3 regions of the Pantoea eucrina genome follow, and region 2 is predicted to be linked to each of the others. Evidence: riboswitches for the same ligand, from Rfam matches in the RefSeq annotation. Region 2 holds a riboswitch; each other region holds the start of a gene.

Region 1 (6,750 bases), 1.6 Mb from region 2:
AAAAACCTTTGCCACCATGGATCACAACGTTTCAACCCAGACGAAAGATATCAATGCGTCGGGTGAAATGGCGCGGATTCAGATGCAGGAACTGATGAAGAACTGCGATGAGTTCGGCATTCAGCTCTACGACCTGAACCATCCCTTCCAGGGCATCGTACACGTGATCGGGCCGGAACAGGGCATGACCCTGCCAGGTATGACCATCGTCTGCGGCGACTCACATACCGCCACGCACGGCGCCTTTGGTTCACTGGCGTTTGGTATCGGCACTTCGGAAGTTGAGCATGTGTTTGCCACTCAGACGCTGAAGCAGGGTCGGGCGAAAACCATGAAAATCAATGTGTCGGGCGCCGCTGCGCCGGGCATTACGGCGAAAGATATCGTGCTGGCGATCATCGGTAAAACCGGCAGCGCCGGCGGCACTGGCTATGTGGTGGAGTTCTGCGGCCCGGCGATTGAAGCGCTGAGCATGGAAGGCCGCATGACGCTGTGCAATATGGCGATTGAGATGGGCGCGAAAGCGGGTCTGGTGGCGCCGGATGACACCACGTTCGCCTACCTGAAAGATAAGCAGTTTGCGCCGAAAGGCGACGACTGGGAGCAGGCCGTGGCCTACTGGCGCACGCTGAAGTCAGATCCGGACGCAGCGTTTGACAGCGTGGTGACGCTGAACGCCGCCGATATTGCCCCGCAGGTCACCTGGGGCACCAATCCGGGTCAGGTGATGGCGGTGGATCAGGCGATACCCGATCCCGCCTCGTTTGCCGATCCGGTTGAGCGCGCCTCCGCTGAAAAAGCGCTGGCTTACATGAACCTGCAACCGGGCGTGAAGCTGACCGACGTGGCTATCGATAAAGTCTTTATTGGCTCCTGCACTAACTCACGCATTGAGGATCTGCGCGCTGCCGCGGCGGTTGCCAAAGGGCGTAAAGTGGCACCCGGCGTGGTCGCGATGGTCGTGCCGGGTTCCGGTCCGGTTAAAGCGCAGGCGGAAGCGGAAGGTCTGGATAAAATCTTTCTTGAGGCGGGCTTTGAGTGGCGTCTGCCGGGCTGCTCTATGTGCCTCGCCATGAACAACGATCGCCTGAATCCGGGCGAGCGCTGCGCCTCGACCAGCAACCGCAACTTTGAAGGCCGTCAGGGCCGTGGCGGCCGTACGCACCTGGTCAGCCCGGCGATGGCTGCCGCCGCAGCGGTCTCCGGCCGTTTTGCCGATATTCGTGAACTGACTCAGGGAGCTTAAGCGATGGCGACTAAATTTACGCAGCACACCGGTATTGTCGCGCCACTGGATGCGGCCAACGTGGATACCGATGCCATTATTCCAAAGCAGTTTCTGCAGAAGGTCACCCGCACCGGCTTCGGTGCCCACCTGTTTCACGACTGGCGTTTTGACGATGATGCCGGCACACAGCCTACCGCCAGCTTTGTGCTTAACAAGCCTGAGTTTGCCGGTGCCAGCATTCTGCTGGCGCGCGAGAACTTCGGCTGCGGCTCCTCCCGTGAGCACGCCCCCTGGGCGCTGACCGACTTCGGTTTCCATGTCGTCATTGCGCCAAGCTTTGCCGATATCTTTTACGGCAACAGCTTTAACAATCAGCTGCTGCCGGTGCGACTGAGCGAAGAGGATGTTGACGCACTGTTCCGGCTGGTTGACGCCAGTCCGGACATGCGCTTTACGGTGGATCTGGAAGCACAGACGGTCACGGCAGGCGATAAGATCTATACGTTTGAGATCGACAGCTTCCGCCGCCACTGTATGATTAACGGTCTGGACAGTATCGGCCTGACGCTGCAGCATGAAGAGTCGATCGCGCGCTACGAGCAGCAGCAGCCCGCTTTCCTGCGATAATGATTAAACGCCGCTGCGTCAGGTAGCGGCACGCTTTACGCGCCGGCGATCTCCGTCGCCGGCTTCACATCGCGCACGCGCGCGACCAGCAGCAGCGCCAGCACGGACATGCCCAGCGCCACCTGATAAACCGATTCATGCCCGAAGCGCTCGCTCAGGATCCCCTGCAGCAGCCCGGCCACGATCAGCCCGGTGGAGATGGAGGTGGTAAACAGCGTTGTTGCCGCGCCCGCCCGGCCGGGCATCAGATCCTGAAACCAGAGCATGCCAATACCGGCGATAATGCCGATAAAAGCGGCGTTAAACAGCTGCAGCAGCATCAGCGCAGTTTTTGAGGTAAACAGCACCAGCCCGAGATAAAAGAGAATTGCTGCCACGCCCGCCACCAGCATCAGCGCACGCTTGCCGACGCGCTTCGCGTAAAAGCCCGCCAGCAGCATAATCGGGATCTCCAGGCCGGCGGCCGTTCCCATCAGCAGGCCCGCCAGCTTTTCCGGCAGCCCCAGCGTGTTGCTCATGTAGAGCGGCATATCAATAAAGTACATGGTGTTGCACGCCCACATGATTACTGAGGCGATAAACAGCAGCATCACCTGCGCATCTTTCCACGGGCTGACCTGCAGCAGCAGCTGCTCCGGCGTCGCCACCACGCGCGGTACCGACGGCAGGCCGCGCCAGATCAGCAACATACTCAGTAAAAACATGCCCGCCACCACGGCAAACAGCGTGACGAAACCGAAATTGAGCGCCAGCGCAAATGAGAGCGGCGGACCGATGACCCACGCCAGCGACAGCTGCGCCCGCATCACCGAACTGAACATCACCACTTCACGCGCTGATGCGTCCGCGTACTCCCGCGCCAGCGCAAATATCTGCGGCATTGAGACGCTGGCCAGCGCGGAGAGCAGCACGCCCAGGCTTATCAGCGTGGCGTAGTGACGGTTAAACGCAAACAGCAGCGCGTTCAGAATGGCCATCAGGCAGCAAAAGAGGATCAGGTGGCGCCGGTCGCCGCGCGTGTCGGAGCGCTTTGCTACCAGCATACTGATCACAATGCCGCCGAGTGCGTTAATGGTGAAAAAGAGCCCGACCCAGAAGGGGCGTACCTGCACCTCGCGGGTCAGAAACAGGCTGAGGGTCGGTGCCTGCAGCGCACCCGCAACGCCCGCCATAAAAGTGACAACCATAAAAGCGAGATAGACCGGATCGGGGCGGCGCTGCCGCGTTAACAGCGACTTCATGCAGAAATCCCTTTGGAAAAAACAGAAAAGAGTAGCGAAAGAGCGTAGACGATTTCACACCGCTATGAAAAAAGCCAGCAGAGAAAAATCTGCTGGCGGTGTAATTGCACCCTACTCAGAAAAATGTGCCACACGGGCGACACAGCTGGTTGAGCGCCACCCGGATCGGGTGCCTCCCGCTCTTCCATTGAGTGGCAGTATGCCTCTATTATAGGGCAATAAATACTGAGCGAAATCGCCACGGAGTTCCCCTTTTATGTCTTCGGCCCGTCTGCAGCAGCAATTTATTCGTCTCTGGCAGCAGTGTGAAGGTCAGGATCGGGCGACAACGCTTGATGCACTGGCCAGCAGTCTGCACTGTTCGCGGCGCCATATGCGCAACCTGCTTCAGGCGATGCAGCGTGAAGGCTGGCTGACCTGGCAGGCTGAGGCGGGACGCGGAAAGCGTTCGCAGCTGCGCTTCCGCTGTACCGGTCTGGCGCTGCAGCAGCAGCGTGCAGAAGCGCTGCTGGAGCAGGACGGTATTGACCAGCTGGTTCAGCTGGTTGGCGACAAAGCGCAGGTGCGGCAGATGATTGCCGCCCACCTGGGCCGCAGCGTGCGTCAGGGAAAACATATTCTGCGCGTGCTTTACTACCGTCCGCTGCAGAACCTGCTGCCCGCCTCGCCGCTGCGCCGCTCGGAAACGCATCTGGCCCGCCAGATCTTCAGCGGCCTGACGCGCATAAATGAGGAAAACGGGGAAATTGAACCCGATATTGCTCATCACTGGCAGCAACTCTCCGCGCAGCAGTGGCGCTTTTATCTGCGTCCGGCCATCCGCTTTCATCACGGGCGCGAGCTGGAGATGGCAGATATTCTTGATTCGCTGCAGCGCAGCGCCGCTCTGCCGCTGTTTGCGCATATCTCGCAGCTGCACTCGCCGGCGCCCTGGACGCTGGATATCACTCTGACCCAGCCTGACAGCTGGCTGCCATGGCTGCTGGGCAGCGTCAGCGCCATGATCCTGCCGCGCGAATGGCCGTCCCTGCCCGACTTTGCCCGTCAGCCTGCCGGCTGCGGCCCTTACAGCGTGGTACGCAATCAGCAGACGCAGCTGAAAATTGCCGCGTTTGATGACTACTTTGGTTACCGGGCGCTGATTGACGAAGTCTCAATCTGGGTGCTGCCGGAAGTCAGTGACGAGCTGGTCTACTCTGGCGTAAAACTGCAGGGCAGCGAGGCGGATGAGATAGCGGAAGAGAGCCGTCTGGAGGAGGGCTGCTACTTCCTGCTGTTTGACCAGCGCTCCGCCTGGGGACGCCATGCCCGGTTCCGCCGCTGGGTCAGCGATCTGCTTAATCCGATTACCCTGCTGCATCATGCCGATCCCGGCTATCAGCGTTACTGGTTTCCTGCCTGGGGCCTGCTGCCGCGCTGGCACCATCGCCGCGATCTGCGGGCGGCGGACAAGCCGGAAGGTCTGACCCGGCTGACGTTAAGCTGGTACAGCGACCACGTCGAGCATGAAGGCATCGCCAGCGCGCTGCGTCCCCTGCTGGCGCAGCAGGGGGTGGAACTGATCACCCGGGTGGTGAGCTACGAAGCGTGGTTTGCCGGCGCCGGAGAGAGCGATATCTGGCTCGGCAGCGTTAACTTCACCCTGCCGCTGGAGTATGCGCTGTTTGCGCAGCTCTATGAGCTGCCGCTGATGCAGCACTGCATTCCGCTGGCGTGGCATGAGGATGCTGCGCGCTGGCGTGAGAAACGCCTGCCGCTGGCTGAGTGGGCGCGCCAGCTGGTAGATCAGGACTGGCTGCATCCGCTGTTTCACCACTGGCTGCTGCTGGAAGGCCAGCGCAGCATGCGCGGCGTACGGCTGAATACGCTGGGCTGGTTCGATTTTAAATCTGCCTGGTTTGCGCCGCCGGCGTTATGACGCTTTCACGCCGTGGCGGAAATGTCTACACTAAGCCGTTCTCAACGGGGTGTCTGCGTCGTCAGGCTGAGAGAAACCCGTCGAACCTGATCCGGTTAATACCGGCGTAGGGATTTGAGATGTGCCAGCCTCAGATCCTTTGCGACTCACTCATATCCTCTCCTTAAGGAGCGCAAAGTGTTAAAGAACGTTCTGCCTGTCCTGCTGCTGTTGTCCGCACCGGTATTCGCCGCCAGACCGCTACTGACCGTCTATACCTATGATTCGTTCGCTGCTGAATGGGGCCCTGGGCCGGCGGTAAAGAAAGCGTTTGAAGCGGAGTGCGGCTGCGAGCTGCGCTACGTGGCGCTGGAGGATGGCGTCTCGCTGCTCAACCGTCTGCGCATGGAAGGGAAAAACAGTAAAGCGGACGTTGTGCTGGGACTGGATAACAACCTCCTGCAGGCGGCGGAGAAAACCGGCCTGTTTGCTAAAAGTCAGGTCGATACCGCGGCGCTGCAGCTGCCTGAGCGCTGGCAGAACGACACCTTTGTTCCTTTCGATTACGGCTACTTCGCCTTTGTGTATGACAAAAACCGCCTGAAGAATCCGCCCGCAAGCCTGCAGGAGCTGGTTGAAAGCCCGGAGAAATGGCGCGTTATCTATGAAGATCCGCGTACCAGTACGCCAGGCCTCGGCCTGCTGCTCTGGATGCAAAAAGTGTTTGGCGATCGCAGCGACGCGGCGTGGCAGAAGCTGGCGGCGAAAACCGTTACCGTCACTAAAGGATGGAGTGAAGCGTACGGCCTGTTTCTCAAGGGCGAAGGCGATCTGGTGCTGAGCTATACCACGTCGCCCGCTTACCACATTATTGAAGAGAAGAAAGAGAACTACGCTGCTGCCACCTTCAGTGAGGGGCACTACCTGCAGGTCGAAGTCGCCGCCCGGCTGGCCGGCAGTAAACAGCCAGCGCTGGCACAGCGTTTTATGCAGTTTATCGTCAGCCCCGCTTTCCAGCAGACGATCCCCACCGGCAACTGGATGTACCCGGTGATCAAAAGCGATTTGCCGGCTGGCTATCGGGCGCTGAACGTGCCGCAAAAAGCGCTGCAGTTTTCACCGGCAGAAGTGGCTGACCAGCGCGCCGCGTGGATCAGCGCCTGGCAGCGGGCTGTCAGCCGCTGATGCCCGGCTGGCTGATACCCGGCGCGCTGAGCGCGCTGCTGCTGTGCGCCGTGGCGCTGCTCGCTCTGGGGGCGCTGCTGACGGCGGCCCCGCTGCCGGACATGCGCAGCCTGCTCAGTGACAGCTATCTGCACCACGTGCTGGCGTTCTCATTTGAGCAGGCGCTGCTCTCGGCACTCTGCTCCGTGCTGCCGGCCGTGCTGCTGGCGCGCGCGCTCTATCGCCGCTGCTTTCCTGGCCGCGCGCTGCTGCTGCGTTTATGTGCGATGACGCTGGTGCTGCCGGTGCTGGTGGCGGTATTTGGCCTGCTGAGCGTCTACGGCCGCAGCGGCTGGCTGGCACAGCTCTGCACGCTGCTGGGTATTCCCTACCACTTCTCTCCCTATGGCCTGCAGGGTATTTTGCTGGCGCACGTCTTTTTTAACCTGCCGCTGGCCACGCGCATGCTGCTGCAGGCGCTGGAGAGCATTCCGCCGGAGCAGCGTCAGCTGGCGGCTCAGCTTGGGCTGCGCGGCTGGAATCTGTTCCGGCTGCTGGAGTGGCCCTGGCTGCGTCGCCAGATCCTGCCGACC
Region 2 (6,750 bases):
TCTGCGCAGATGAAGTAAACCTGGTTGCCACGCATTCGCTGGTAACGGACCCATACATCAGCCTGGATGTGTTCCAGCATGTGACCAAGATGGATAGAGCCGTTTGCGTACGGCAGGGCGCACGTTACCAGTAATTTTTTAGCGACTTGAGTCATGATTTGCGTAGCTTTCCGTTAATGAAAAATCGGGGTTAGATGTTAACCGAAGCACCCTCCGGCGTAAACACAGGAGGCGCGTCGCGCTCTTTTTCGCGCTGCTCTGATATGATTGACCTTATACCGCTACATTCTGGCGTCATGATGAAATAAGGAGAGGGGATGAGCACACAATCCCGGGATTATCATTCACCTGAAGCGTTGCGTGCCGTGGTCAGCGGCGTGCTGAGCGCATTTACGCACCCCACGCTGCAGCAGAATCTCACTACGCTGAAAGCGCTGCGGCACGTGGCGCTGCTGGATGAAAAACTGCATATCGAGCTGGTTATGCCGTTTATCTGGCGCAGCGCGTTTGAGGATCTCAAAGCGCAGGTCAGCGCGGAGCTGCTGCGGCTGACGCAGGCGCGCGCCATCGACTGGCGTCTGCGTCACGATATCGCCACCCTGAAGCGGGTAAAAAATCAGCCGGGCGTGAACGGCGTGAAAAATATCATTGCGGTCAGCTCCGGCAAAGGCGGCGTCGGCAAGTCGAGTACGGCGGTTAACATGGCGCTGGCGCTGGCCGCCGAAGGGGCGCGCGTGGGGCTGCTGGATGCGGATATTTACGGTCCCTCCATTCCGAATATGCTGGGAACGGAAGCGGAGCGTCCGACATCGCCTGACGGCACGCACATGGCACCGATTATGGCGCACGGGCTCGCGACCAACTCAATTGGCTATCTGGTTACGGACGATAATGCGATGGTGTGGCGCGGACCGATGGCGAGCAAGGCGCTGCTGCAGCTGCTCAACGAGACGCTGTGGCCCGACCTCGACTATCTGGTTCTCGATATGCCGCCCGGCACCGGCGATATCCAGCTGACGCTGGCGCAGAGCGTACCCGTCACCGGCGCCGTGGTGGTGACCACCCCGCAGGATATCGCGCTGCTGGACGCGCGCAAAGGCATCGTGATGTTTGAAAAAGTAGCGGTGCCGGTGCTGGGAGTGGTGGAGAACATGAGCATGCATATCTGCAGTGAGTGTGGCCATCATGAGCCTGTTTTCGGCACCGGCGGGGCTGAGCGGCTGGTGCAGGATTACCACACCCGCCTGCTGGCACAGCTGCCGCTGCATATTCACCTGCGGGAGGATCTGGATGACGGGACGCCTACGGTGATCCGCCGGCCAGAGAGCGACTTTACCGCCCTCTATCGCCAGCTGGCGGGGCGCGTAGCCGCTCAGCTTTACTGGCAGGGTGAGGTGATCCCGGGCGATATCGCCTTCCGGGCGGTGTAGCTCACGCCGTTTCGCTGGCGCGCCCCGCCAGCGGATAGTGCATCAGCACATAGGTACCCTGTTCGCCTTCGCCGCTGGCGACGCGCTGCCAGCCGTGATGCTGGTAGAACGCCAGCGCGGCCCGGTTCGCAGCCAGACATTTCAGCGCGCCGGTTGAGGTAAAGCGTGCCGTAACCTGCTGCAGCAGCGCGCTGCCCACACCCTGACCCTGATACGCCGGGTCAACATAGAGGCTGTGCAGAAAATTGTCGTTATCGAGAATGCCGGCAAAACCCGCGCGTTCGCCGCCGATCTCCGCTACCAGCACCGTTTCACCCAGGATCACCGCATCAAAATCCTCCAGCTGCCACGCATCACCGTTAAGCCACGTCCAGCTGTGCCGGCGCGCGGCGAGAAACAGCGTGCGCAGAAACGGGCGATCGCTCTCCTGAAAAGGTCGGATATTCACGTGCGGGGTCTCCTGAATCGCAAGCATCGCTTATGGCACGCGGTCATGCGTGCCAGCCTGTAAAAAAAATAGCAGTTTAGCCGCATTCTGAGAAAGCCTGTTATCGCCGCCGCTTTTCTGTGTAGAATGCCGCGGCAAGCCGCACCGGATCTGGTCTCGCTGCATTGATAGCTTTTGTTTATCTGATTGATAACGTCTGCGTATTAGCACCTGGCCTGAAAAAACTGTAGCCTGCATCACATCTTTTTAACGGAGGTCACTATGTCAATCATTAACACCAAAATTAAACCGTTCAAAAACGCAGCGTTCAAAAACGGCGAATTCATCGACGTAACCGAGAAAGACGTTGAAGGTAAATGGAGTGTTTTCTTCTTCTACCCGGCTGACTTCACCTTCGTATGCCCGACCGAACTGGGTGACGTTGCAGACCACTACGAAGAGTTCCAGAAACTGGGCGTAGATATCTACTCCGTTTCTACTGACACGCACTTTACCCACAAAGCCTGGCACGGTTCTTCCGAGACCATCGGTAAGATTCAGTATGCCATGATCGGCGATCCAACCGGCGCGCTGACCCGCAACTTTGAAATTATGCGTGAGGCAGAAGGTCTGGCCGATCGCGGTACGTTCATCGTTGACCCGGAAGGCATCATCCAGGCGATCGAAATCACTGCTGAAGGTATTGGCCGCGATGCCTCTGACCTGCTGCGCAAAGTGAAAGCTGCACAGTACGTGGCTTCTCACCCAGGCGAAGTTTGCCCGGCTAAATGGAAAGAGGGCGACGCCACGCTGGCTCCGTCACTGGACCTGGTCGGTAAAATCTAAGTTACCTGACGCCATTCGGTCTCTTTTTTATCGGGTGCTGCGGCACCCGATTTTCTTCACAGGAACTCACTATGCTCGACACCAATTTAAAAACCCAGCTTAAGGCTTACCTTGAGAAACTAACGAAACCGGTTGAGTTGATTGCTACCCTGGATGAGGGCACCAAATCTGCTGAGATCCGTACGCTGTTAGCAGATATTGCCGCGCTCTCTGACAAAGTCAGCTTCCGTGAAGAGAACGATCGTCCGGTACGCAAACCGTCGTTTCTGATCACCAACCCAGGCAGCCAGAGCGGTCCGCGCTTTGCCGGCTCGCCGATGGGTCATGAATTTACGTCACTGGTGCTGGCGCTACTCCAGACCGGTGGACACCCCTCTAAAGAGGCGCAGAGTCTGCTGGATCAGGTGATGTCACTTGATACCGATCTGCACTTTGAAACCTACTACTCGCTCTCCTGCCATAACTGCCCGGATGTGGTGCAGGCGCTGAACCTGATGGCGGTACTGAATCCGCGTATCAGCCACACCGCCATTGATGGTGGCGTGTTCCAGAATGAAATTACCGAGCGCAACGTCATGGGCGTGCCGGCCGTCTATCTGAACGGCAAAGAGTTTGGACAGGGCCGCATGAGCCTGGCCGAAATCGTCGGAAAAGTTGATACCAACGCTGACAAGCGTGCGGCAGAAGAGCTGAATAAGCGTGATGCTTATGAAGTCCTGATTATCGGCAGCGGTCCGGCAGGCGCCGCAGCGGCTATCTACTCCGCGCGTAAAGGTATTCGCACCGGCCTGATGGGCGAGCGTTTTGGTGGTCAGGTACTGGATACGGTAGATATTGAAAACTACATCTCTGTATCAAAAACAGAAGGGGCGAAGCTGGCGGGTTCACTGCGCGCGCACGTCGATGATTACGCGGTAGATGTGATTGACACACAGAGCGCGATTAAACTGATTCCCGCCGCGCAGGAAGGGGGATTGCACGCCATTGAAACCGCTTCCGGCGCGGTGCTGAAATCACGCAGCATCATCATCGCCACCGGCGCGCGCTGGCGCAACATGGGCGTACCGGGCGAAGATCAGTATCGCACCAAAGGCGTGACCTATTGCCCGCACTGCGACGGCCCGCTGTTTAAAGGCAAGCGTACCGCGGTTATCGGCGGCGGTAACTCCGGCGTGGAAGCGGCCATCGATCTGGCCGGTATTGTTGAGCACGTTACGCTGCTGGAGTTTGCCGGCGAAATGCGCGCTGACAAAGTGCTGCAGGATAAACTGCGCAGCCTGAAAAACGTCGACGTGATCCTTAACGCCCAGACCACCGAAGTTAAAGGCGACGGCAGCAAAGTCACCGGGCTGGCGTATCTGGATCGCACCACCCAGACCACGCACGAGCTGGCGCTGAGCGGCATCTTTGTTCAGATTGGTCTGCTGCCTAATACCGGCTTCCTTGAAGGCGCAGTAGAGCGCAACCGCATGGGTGAAGTGATTATCGATGCGAAGTGCGAAACCAGCCTGAAAGGCGTATTTGCCGCCGGCGACTGCACCACGGTGCCGTATAAGCAGATTATCATCGCCAGCGGCGAGGGCGCTAAAGCGTCACTCAGCGCCTTTGATTATCTGATCCGCACCCAGCCAGCACAGTAAATCTCGCTGTCCGGCCCGCGCCCCGCACCTTGCTGCGGGGCTTTTTTTGCGCTAAATCAGCCGAGCCAGCGGCGCGCTTCGCTATCGCTGAGGTCGCGGTAGTAGAGCTTATGCAGCTGCACACCACAGCTGCGACAGCGCGCGGTGATAAAGGTAGCCTGACAGTAACGTCCGGCAGGATTCAAGACGCCGTGGCGGCTGATGGTAATCTGATGCCAGCGGTGAGCGTGCGGAATAAGATGGCGCAGCAGGTTAAGCATGGTGATATCCGGCAGGGTGATCCGGCAGCAGATTAAGCATGCTGCCGCGTTGTCGCGGCTTGCGCTGTATCAATAAACCGGTCACTCCAGCGGTCTGTCTGCTTCTGCTACCGCGCAGATCAAGCTTTCTGCTCTCTGCGGCTTGCTTCGTGCGATCGCTTCCCCTAAGCTGCCGGTGTGTCGTAACAGACACCATGACTCGGGGTGCCCTTCTTTGTGAAGGCTGAGAAATACCCGTATTACCTGATCTGGATAATGCCAGCGTAGGGAAGTCAGATGCCTGCGCGCATTCGCCTTCCTGTACGCCTGACAGGAGCGCTATGATGACCCACCCTTCCTCTGTTTTACCGCGCGGCTTGCCCCGTATAAATGCCCTGACCATTGCCGGCACCGATCCCAGCGGCGGCGCGGGCATTCAGGCCGATCTCAAAACCTTTTCTGCGCTCAGCGCCTACGGCACCAGCGTTATTACCGCGCTGGTGGCGCAAAACACCTGTGGCGTACAGTCGGTCTGTTACATTTCACCGGCGTTTGTCGCCGCCCAGCTGGATTCGGTGCTGAGCGATATCCGTATCGATACGGCAAAAATCGGCATGCTGGCAGAGAGCGCTATTGTGGCGGTGGTGGCAGAGAAACTGGCGCGTGCGCGGCTGCCGTTTGTGGTGCTGGATACGGTAATGATTGCCAAAAGCGGCGATGCGCTGCTGGCGCCAGAGGCGGTGGCGGCGATGCGTGAGCGGCTGCTGCCGCAGGTTTCGCTGATCACGCCTAATCTGCCGGAAGCCGCGGCGCTGCTGGAAACAACACCTGCCCGCGATGAGCGCACCATGCAGCAGCAGGGGGAGGGGCTGCTCGATCTCGGCTGTGCCGCGGTGCTGATGAAAGGGGGACATCTGGAGGATGCGGAAAGCCCGGACTGGCTGATTACCCGCAGCGGACGTTTCCGCTTTACGGCCCCGCGCGTAGCGACGCGCCATACTCACGGCACCGGCTGTACCCTCTCGGCGGCGCTGGCAGCGCTGCGGCCGCGTCATGAGAGCTGGGCTGATACGGTGACGGCGGCAAAAGGCTGGCTGCAGCAGGCGCTACTGCAGGCCGATTCGCTGGAGGCAGGAAAGGGCATCGGGCCGGTGCACCACTTTCATCACTGGTGGTAGGGCGGATAACACGCAGGCATAAAAAAAGCAGCCTTACAGGCTGCTTTTTTTAAGAATCTGGCTCCTCTGACTGGACTCGAACCAGTGACATACGGATTAACAGTCCGCCGTTCTACCGACTGAACTACAGAGGAATTGTGTGGAACGGGGCGCATAATATCGGGCAGCCTGCTGCGTGTCAAAGCCCTTTTGCAAAATTTTTACTGACTGCTGAATAAACCGCCACTGCCTGACTTAATGTGAGGAATATCACCAAAGTACTGCAAAATTACAGCGGGATTTGTTGATTTTGTCGTGTGCTCCACATCAATGATCACAGATATTTCATTTCGCCATTGTGGCGCTAAAAAATGAAACATATATTCCGCGAAACCTCCTCCACTTTTCACGGGTGCAGCATGAACAGAGTCAGAATCGGAATGATCGGCAGCGGATATATCGGGCGGTGTCACGCTATCGCCTATGCGCAGGCGCCCACGGTGTTTGCCCTGAAAGGTGAGATCGTGCGGGAGATGCTGGCTGAAGTCGATCCGGCACTGGCGGCAAAGCAGGCGGCCACGTTTGGCTTCGCCCGCTCCACCGGCGACTGGCGCGAGCTGGTCAGCGATCCGCAGATCGACGTTGTCGATATCTGCGCGCCCAACTTCCTGCATAAAGAGATGGCGCTGGAGGCGATCCGCCACGGCAAACATGTCTACTCGGAAAAGCCGCTGTCGCTGAGCGTGGCGGATGCAGAGGAGATGGTGCAGGCGGCAGAGCGGGCGGGTGTAAAAACGCTGGTGGGTTTTAATTACATGAAAAATCCGACCAGCCAGCTGGCGCGGGAGATCATCGCGCGCGGCGAGATTGGTGAAGTGGTGCACTTTTACGGCACGCATAATGAAGATTACCTCGCCAGCCCGCAGACGCCGCTGGACTGGCACTGTCAGAAAAAACTGGCAGGGCTGGGCGCACTCGGCGATCTGGCCGCGCACATCGTCAATATGGCGC
Region 3 (6,750 bases), 1.4 Mb from region 2:
TAACCCAGCTCCTGCTCCGGATCGGGCACCGGCAGGTTATCAACATCGGCACGACAGGTAATCGGACGGGAGAAGCGCGGACCTTCGCCGGTTTCAAAATAGAGTCCCAGCCCCATTGCATCCGGGATGGTTAAAATATCGCTGAAGAGGATCGCTGCATCCAGCGGATAGCGGCGCAGCGGCTGCAGCGTCACTTCACACGCCAGCTCAGCATTTTTACACAGCGACATAAAATCACCGGCTTCAGCGCGCGTGGCTTTGTATTCCGGTAAATAGCGTCCGGCCTGACGCATCATCCAGACCGGGGTAACATCTACAGGCTGGCGCAGCAGGGCGCGCAGATAACGGTCGTTCTTCAGTTCACTCATAATGGGCTCTCTCATGCTAAGGGCGTCAGTGTAGCATTTTCATGCCACGCTGGCGCGACACAGCGCCACGGTGTCCTCAATCAGGCGCCGGGCCACGGTGCCTGGCGGCGGCAGCTGGGGCAGCGCATCAAAGCGATACCAGCCCGCATCCAGCAGCTCTTTTCCATCGTGCTGCAGCTCGCCATCCTCATACTCAGCCATAAATGCCGTCATCAGCGAATGGGGAAATGGCCACGGCTGCGAGGTCACGTAGCGCACGTTTTTTACCCGTACGTTACTCTCCTCCATGACCTCACGCGCCACTGCCTGCTCCAGCGTTTCGCCTACTTCAACGAAGCCGGCCAGCACCGTATAGATGCTGTTGCGATGGCGGGCGTGATTGGCCAGCAGGATCTCGTCGCCGCGGCGAATCGCCACAATGATGCAGGGCGCAATCTGCGGATAGTAACGTTCGCGGCAGTGGGTACAGAGGCAGGCAAACTCACGCGGGCTGATGCGCATTTCATGGCCGCAGTAGCCGCACCAGCGGTGGGAACGGTAAAATTCAGCCAGCTGCACCCCCCGGCCGGCGAGCTGAAACAGTCCGGTATCCTGATCGATAACCTGCCGGACCGAGCCCATATTTTCCGGACGCGACGCCTGGATCAGCCAGACGTTTTCGCCCAGCCACTCACCGATAAGTATGCCGTGCTGGCCTGCAAGACCAAAATCTGCCGCTAAGCCGTGCGGCAGCTCACCCTGCGGCAACCAAAGTTTCTGTTCAGAGCTGACAATCCACCAGCCAGCGTCTACGCTTGAGATCTCACGTTGCATCTTATTCGTTGTCCTTAGCGTCGCACGGCACGCTGAAAGTCTGATGTTAAGTGTAATGAACAACTATAACTCACCGGGAGCCTCATATGCTTACCCAGTTAGATAATCTGACCAGGCGTGTCGGTGGCGGTAATGAATTAGTCGACACGTGGTTACGTGCGCGTCGAAATCTGCTTGTCACTTACTATGAATTGATTGGCATCAAGCCGAATAAAGAAGCGCTGGCGGCACTGAACGAGCAGGCACTGGATGATTTCTGCCATACGCTGGTGGACTATCTCTCAACCGGCCACTTCAGTATGTATGAGCGCATTATCAAAGATCTGCAGGGCGACAGTCCGCTGGTTGCTGCTGCGCATCTCTATCCGGCGCTTGAAAGCAATACCGATCGCATCATGCAGCTCTATGACAGCCATCTGCAGCAGGCGATCACGGATGAAAACTGCGTTGAATTCCAGCAGGCGCTTTCTGAAGTAGGCGAAACGCTGGCGTCGCGCTTCTCGCTAGAAGATAAACTGATTCAGATGGCGTGGGATAACCAGCTGGTTTCTCCGCCGGTAGCAAACGACAGCGTTATCGCGCGTCCGGCCTGATCCTGCTGCAGTTGTAAAATCCTTGTTATTCCGTAAAAGCCCACTTATGCTGACCGGGCTTTTATTGTTTTAAACAGAAACACCTTGTCGGAGTGCCCCCCGGGGCTGAGACCGTTAATTCGGGATCCGCGGAACCTGATCAGGTTAGTACCTGCGAAGGGAACAAGAGTAGCTATTATCAGCGCGCGATTGGATTTTACCTGTCTGCAGGCGCTGTTACTCCTTCCGGACTCCGGACAAGCAACTTCCACTGACTTCAGGAATTTTGCTATGTCTGCTGCTAAACCTTCTCGTCGTGAACAGCGCGCGCAAGCGCAGGATTTTATCAACTCGCTGCAGGGCACTGCCTTTCCCAACTCACAGCGTATCTGGATCGCCGGCAGCCGCGCCGACATTCGCGTGCCGATGCGTGAAATCCAGCTCAGCCCCACCCATACCGGCGGCACCAAAGCGGACCCGCAGTACGAAATCAATGAGCCGGTTCCGGTCTATGACACCGCTGGCGCCTATGGCGATCCGCAGGCCACTATCGATGTGCATCAGGGACTGGCAAAGCTGCGCGCCGCGTGGATAGACGAGCGTGATGACAGTGAACCGGTTACGCAGCGCAGTTCCGCTTATACACAGCAGCGTCTGGCCGATGAGGGACTGGACCACCTGCGCTTTGAATCGCTACCTTCTCCGCGCCGGGCAAAACCTGGCCGCTGCGTCACGCAGCTGTACTACGCCCGTCAGGGCATAGTGACGCCGGAGATGGAGTTTATTGCGATACGTGAAAATATGGGGCGCGAACGCATTCGTAGCGAAGTTCTGCTGCAGCAGCATCCGGGCGAAGCCTTTGGCGCGCACCTGCCGGCGAATATCACCGCAGAATTTGTGCGCGATGAAGTCGCCAGCGGGCGCGCCATTATTCCGTCAAATATCAACCACCCCGAATCGGAACCGATGATTATTGGCCGTAATTTTCTGGTGAAAATCAACGCCAATATCGGCAACTCTGCGGTCAGCTCCTCGATTGAAGAGGAGGTGGAAAAGCTGGTGTGGTCCACGCGCTGGGGTGCCGATACCGTGATGGACCTCTCCACCGGCCGCTACATTCATGAAACGCGCGAGTGGATCCTGCGCAACAGCCCGGTTCCCATTGGCACCGTCCCGATCTATCAGGCCCTGGAAAAGGTGAATGGCATCGCTGAAAACCTTAACTGGGAAATTTTCCGCGATACCCTGCTGGAGCAGGCGGAGCAAGGCGTCGACTACTTCACTATTCATGCCGGCGTGCTGCTGCGCTATGTGCCGATGACGGCCAGACGTCTGACCGGTATCGTGTCGCGCGGCGGCTCAATCATGGCGAAATGGTGTCTGTCACATCATCAGGAGAGTTTTCTCTATCAGCATTTCCGCGATATCTGTGAAATCTGCGCCGCTTATGACGTGGCCCTCTCGCTGGGCGATGGCCTGCGCCCGGGATCGATTCAGGATGCCAACGATGAGGCGCAGTTTGCAGAACTCAGAACGTTAGGCGAGCTGACCAAAATCGCCTGGGAGTATGACGTGCAGGTGATGATTGAAGGTCCGGGCCATATCCCGATGCAGATGATCCGGCGCAACATGACCGAGCAGCTCGACCACTGCCATGAAGCGCCCTTTTATACGCTTGGCCCGCTGACCACCGATATCGCACCGGGCTATGACCACTTCACCTCCGGTATTGGCGCGGCGATGATTGGCTGGTTTGGCTGCGCCATGCTCTGCTATGTAACGCCTAAAGAGCACCTCGGGCTGCCCAATAAAGAGGATGTCAAGCAGGGGCTTATTACCTACAAGATCGCCGCGCACGCCGCCGATCTGGCCAAAGGGCATCCGGGGGCGCAGATCCGCGATAACGCTATGTCCAAAGCGCGCTTTGAATTCCGCTGGGAAGATCAGTTTAACCTCGCGCTGGATCCGCATACTGCCCGCGCCTACCACGATGAGACGCTGCCGCAGGAATCGGGCAAAGTCGCGCACTTCTGTTCTATGTGCGGGCCGAAGTTCTGCTCAATGAAAATTACCCAGGAAGTGCGGGAGTTTGCGGCGCGCCAGCAGGCTGAGGCACAGCCGGTTGAAGTGGCTGAAGCGGGAATGGCAGAGATGTCTGAGACATTCCGCCGCCGCGGAGGTGAACTCTATCATCCTGCTGATGCGATCGGTAAGGAGAAAGCATGACAACCGCGTTTGCTGCTACTGCCCCGCAGCTGGGACTCTATCCGGTGGTTGACAGCGTCAGCTGGATCGAACGCCTGCTGGCCGCCGGGGTACGCACGATCCAGCTGCGCATCAAAGATCTGCCGGATCGGGATGCAGAAGACGCGGTGCGTGAAGCGATTGCGCTGGGCCGGCATTATCACGCACGGCTGTTCATTAATGATTACTGGCGTCTGGCCATTGCGCATCAGGCATATGGCGTACACCTGGGTCAGGAGGATCTGGAGGTAGCGGATCTGCAGGCGATTCAGCAGGCGGGCCTGCGGCTGGGCATCTCAACGCATGATGACGCAGAGCGGGAGCGCGCGGTGGCACTGCGCCCCTCCTATATCGCACTGGGGCACATCTTCCCCACGCAAACCAAGCAGATGCCGTCTGCGCCGCAGGGAGTGGTCCGGCTGCAGCAACACCTGCCGCATTTGCAGGGTATTCCTGCGGTCGCTATCGGCGGCATTTCACTGGCGCGCGTGCCTGAGGTGCTGGCGACCGGTGTCGGCAGCGTGGCAGTTGTCAGCGCCATCACGCAGGCGGCTGACTGGCGTGCGGCCACCGCTGACCTGCTGCGGCTGGTGGGAAGCGGAACGCCGATCGCGCAGGCCTGAAAATTGATGTAACCCGCGCAGAAATGGCGCAAGCCGGCACGCAGGGATAGTCAGCAGGCCTCGTCTGCGCGTCTGAAACCGTTACAGTACGTCTTGCCCGCTGTGGTTTGCAGCGGGCCAGGGCTGGTTCCCCTTCTCTCCCTCCAGCCCTGCCTTTCCGGTTTACTCCGCCAGCAGCTGCTCCGCCTGATGCCTGTCGCTGCTGCACGCCTGCATGGCGCGCTCCACCGCCGTTCCCAGCCGCGCCAGCGCCTGCTCCGTCTGTTCATTCATGGGCAAGCCGTAATTGAGTCGCAGACAGTTCCGGTATTTACCCGCAGCGGAAAACAGAGAACCCACGGCGACCTGCAGGCAGGCCTCGCGCAGCTCGGCATTAAGCCGCACCGCATCAAACGCCTCCGGCAGCTCAATCCACATCAGAAACCCACCCTGCGGGCGCGATACGCAGATGCCGCAGGGAAAGTAGTGCCGCACCCAGCAGCTGAATGTTTCATAGTTGCGCTGATACACCTGGCGCATACGGCGCAGATGCGGGAGATAGTGGCCCTGGCGAATAAACTCCGCCACGGTGTGCTGCGGCAGCGTGGCCGTGGATCCGGTGCCGATATATTTCATATGCAGCACCCTGTCGCGATAGCGGCCCGGTGCCACCCAGCCCACCCGCAGCCCCGGTGCCAGCGTTTTTGAAAATGAGCTGCAGAGCAGTACGCGGCCATCCATGTCGAGCGATTTGAGCGTGACAGGACGCGGGTAGTCCCATGCCAGCTCGCCATAAACATCATCCTCTATGATGGCGGCATCAACCCGCTGCGCCAGCGCCAGCAGCGCCCGCTTGCGCGCTTCCGGCATAATAAAACCCAGCGGATTATTGCAGTTTGGCACCACCACTACGGCTTTGATTGGCCACTGCTCAAACGCCAGCTCCAGCGCCTCAAGACTGATCCCGGTGACTGAGTCGGTCGGGATTTCAATCACCCTGATCCCCAGTCCGCGCAATGTCTGCATCGTGCCATGAAACGCGGGCGACTCTACCGCAATGATGTCACCCGGCGCACAGACGGCGCGAATTGAAACCGACAGCGCCTCATGGCAGCCGGTGGTGATCACAATATCCTCTGCCGTCAGCTGACAACCGCTGTCGATGGTCAGGCGCGCCACCTGCTCGCGCAGGGCGCTGACGCCGAGCAGACTGTCATAGTTGAGCAGTTCAGTCTGCTGTTTCTGCGCCAGCCGGCTCATGATTTTCCACAGCGGTTTCAGCGTGGGCTGCGTCAGATCGGGCATGCCGCTGCCCAGCTGCATCACGTCACCGCTGGTGCGACTGCTGAGGAGTTCCAGCACGGAATCCCACTGCGTAACCTCTACCGGCCGCTGTACCGGGCGCGTCAGCGCAGGCACAGGCGGGGTCGCTTTATGCGTGGCAACAAAATAGCCGGATCGCGGCTGCGGTACGATCAGCTGCTTCTCTTCCAGCAGGTGATATGCCTGCTGCACGGTGCTGATACTGACTCCATGCTCGCTACTCAGAGTGCGTACTGAAGGCAGGCGTTCACCGCTGCGATAAAGCCCCTGCTCAATCCGATCGGAGAGCAGGCAGGCCAGATGCTTATAGCGCGTCATTGTATGCTCCTGGTAACAAATCCATCTAAAAAACCAGTACAGATAAGCGCTACTTTTAGCATTCAGAGAGGACAAAACGCAATCTGTATGGTTAACAAACCCTGTATTTGGGTCTGTATGGTTTTGACGGGAAAACGGACAATGCTGCTCAGATACCCCTGTTAAGGAGCGAGAGAATGGAATTTGATCAGAATCGTGCTGCAAAACCTTTCAGCGTAACGCTGCCAGACATGATCCGTGCGGCGCTGCGGATGCTAAAGCAGTGGCGTGCCCGACGCGCGACGCGTCAGATACTGGCTCAGCTCAGCGACAATCAGCTGCGCGATATTGGCCTGACGCGCCACGATGTAAAGTGTAAGCGCTGAGCATCAGGCAAAAAAAAACCCTGCCGGAGCAGGGTTTTTTATCATCGGTGCAGCAGACGATTACTCGTCGTTGTTGCCACCCAGACCAGCGTTCAGCAGCTCAGCCAGGCTTGCAGAGGCTTCATCCGCAGTCACCTGCGGTGCA

Evidence for each region. Region 2 has a riboswitch for thiamine pyrophosphate ahead of thiD (bifunctional hydroxymethylpyrimidine kinase/phosphomethylpyrimidine kinase). Riboswitches for the same ligand answer to the same signal wherever they lie in the genome.
Region 1: it holds a riboswitch for thiamine pyrophosphate, as region 2 does, so the genes downstream of both, thiB (thiamine ABC transporter substrate binding subunit) here and thiD (bifunctional hydroxymethylpyrimidine kinase/phosphomethylpyrimidine kinase) in region 2, are expected to answer to the same signal.
Region 3: it holds a riboswitch for thiamine pyrophosphate, as region 2 does, so the genes downstream of both, thiC (phosphomethylpyrimidine synthase ThiC) here and thiD (bifunctional hydroxymethylpyrimidine kinase/phosphomethylpyrimidine kinase) in region 2, are expected to answer to the same signal.

What each region holds. Positions count from the first base shown of each region.
Region 1 covers NZ_CP083448.1:546,444-553,193, reverse strand. The annotation lists gene leuC (3-isopropylmalate dehydratase large subunit) at 1-1,246, shown strand, start outside; gene leuD (3-isopropylmalate dehydratase small subunit) at 1,250-1,855, shown strand; gene LAC65_RS02495 (MFS transporter) at 1,891-3,096, opposite strand; gene sgrR (HTH-type transcriptional regulator SgrR) at 3,353-5,014, shown strand; TPP riboswitch at 5,050-5,145, shown strand; gene thiB (thiamine ABC transporter substrate binding subunit) at 5,192-6,178, shown strand; gene thiP (thiamine/thiamine pyrophosphate ABC transporter permease ThiP) at 6,154-6,750, shown strand, end outside.
Region 2 covers NZ_CP083448.1:2,140,757-2,147,506, reverse strand. The annotation lists gene metG (methionine--tRNA ligase) at 1-155, opposite strand, end outside; gene apbC (iron-sulfur cluster carrier protein ApbC) at 318-1,430, shown strand; gene LAC65_RS10110 (GNAT family N-acetyltransferase) at 1,432-1,878, opposite strand; gene ahpC (alkyl hydroperoxide reductase subunit C) at 2,140-2,703, shown strand; gene ahpF (alkyl hydroperoxide reductase subunit F) at 2,775-4,343, shown strand; gene LAC65_RS10095 (hypothetical protein) at 4,400-4,603, opposite strand; TPP riboswitch at 4,794-4,890, shown strand; gene thiD (bifunctional hydroxymethylpyrimidine kinase/phosphomethylpyrimidine kinase) at 4,960-5,760, shown strand; tRNA gene LAC65_RS10085 (tRNA-Asn) at 5,819-5,894, opposite strand; gene LAC65_RS10080 (Gfo/Idh/MocA family protein) at 6,159-6,750, shown strand, end outside.
Region 3 covers NZ_CP083448.1:172,936-179,685, reverse strand. The annotation lists gene hemE (uroporphyrinogen decarboxylase) at 1-368, opposite strand, end outside; gene nudC (NAD(+) diphosphatase) at 408-1,181, opposite strand; gene LAC65_RS00800 (Rsd/AlgQ family anti-sigma factor) at 1,268-1,774, shown strand; TPP riboswitch at 1,853-1,953, shown strand; gene thiC (phosphomethylpyrimidine synthase ThiC) at 2,045-3,979, shown strand; gene thiE (thiamine phosphate synthase) at 3,976-4,620, shown strand; gene LAC65_RS00785 (aminotransferase-like domain-containing protein) at 4,783-6,240, opposite strand; gene LAC65_RS00780 (DUF1127 domain-containing protein) at 6,417-6,605, shown strand; gene rpoC (DNA-directed RNA polymerase subunit beta') at 6,666-6,750, opposite strand, start outside.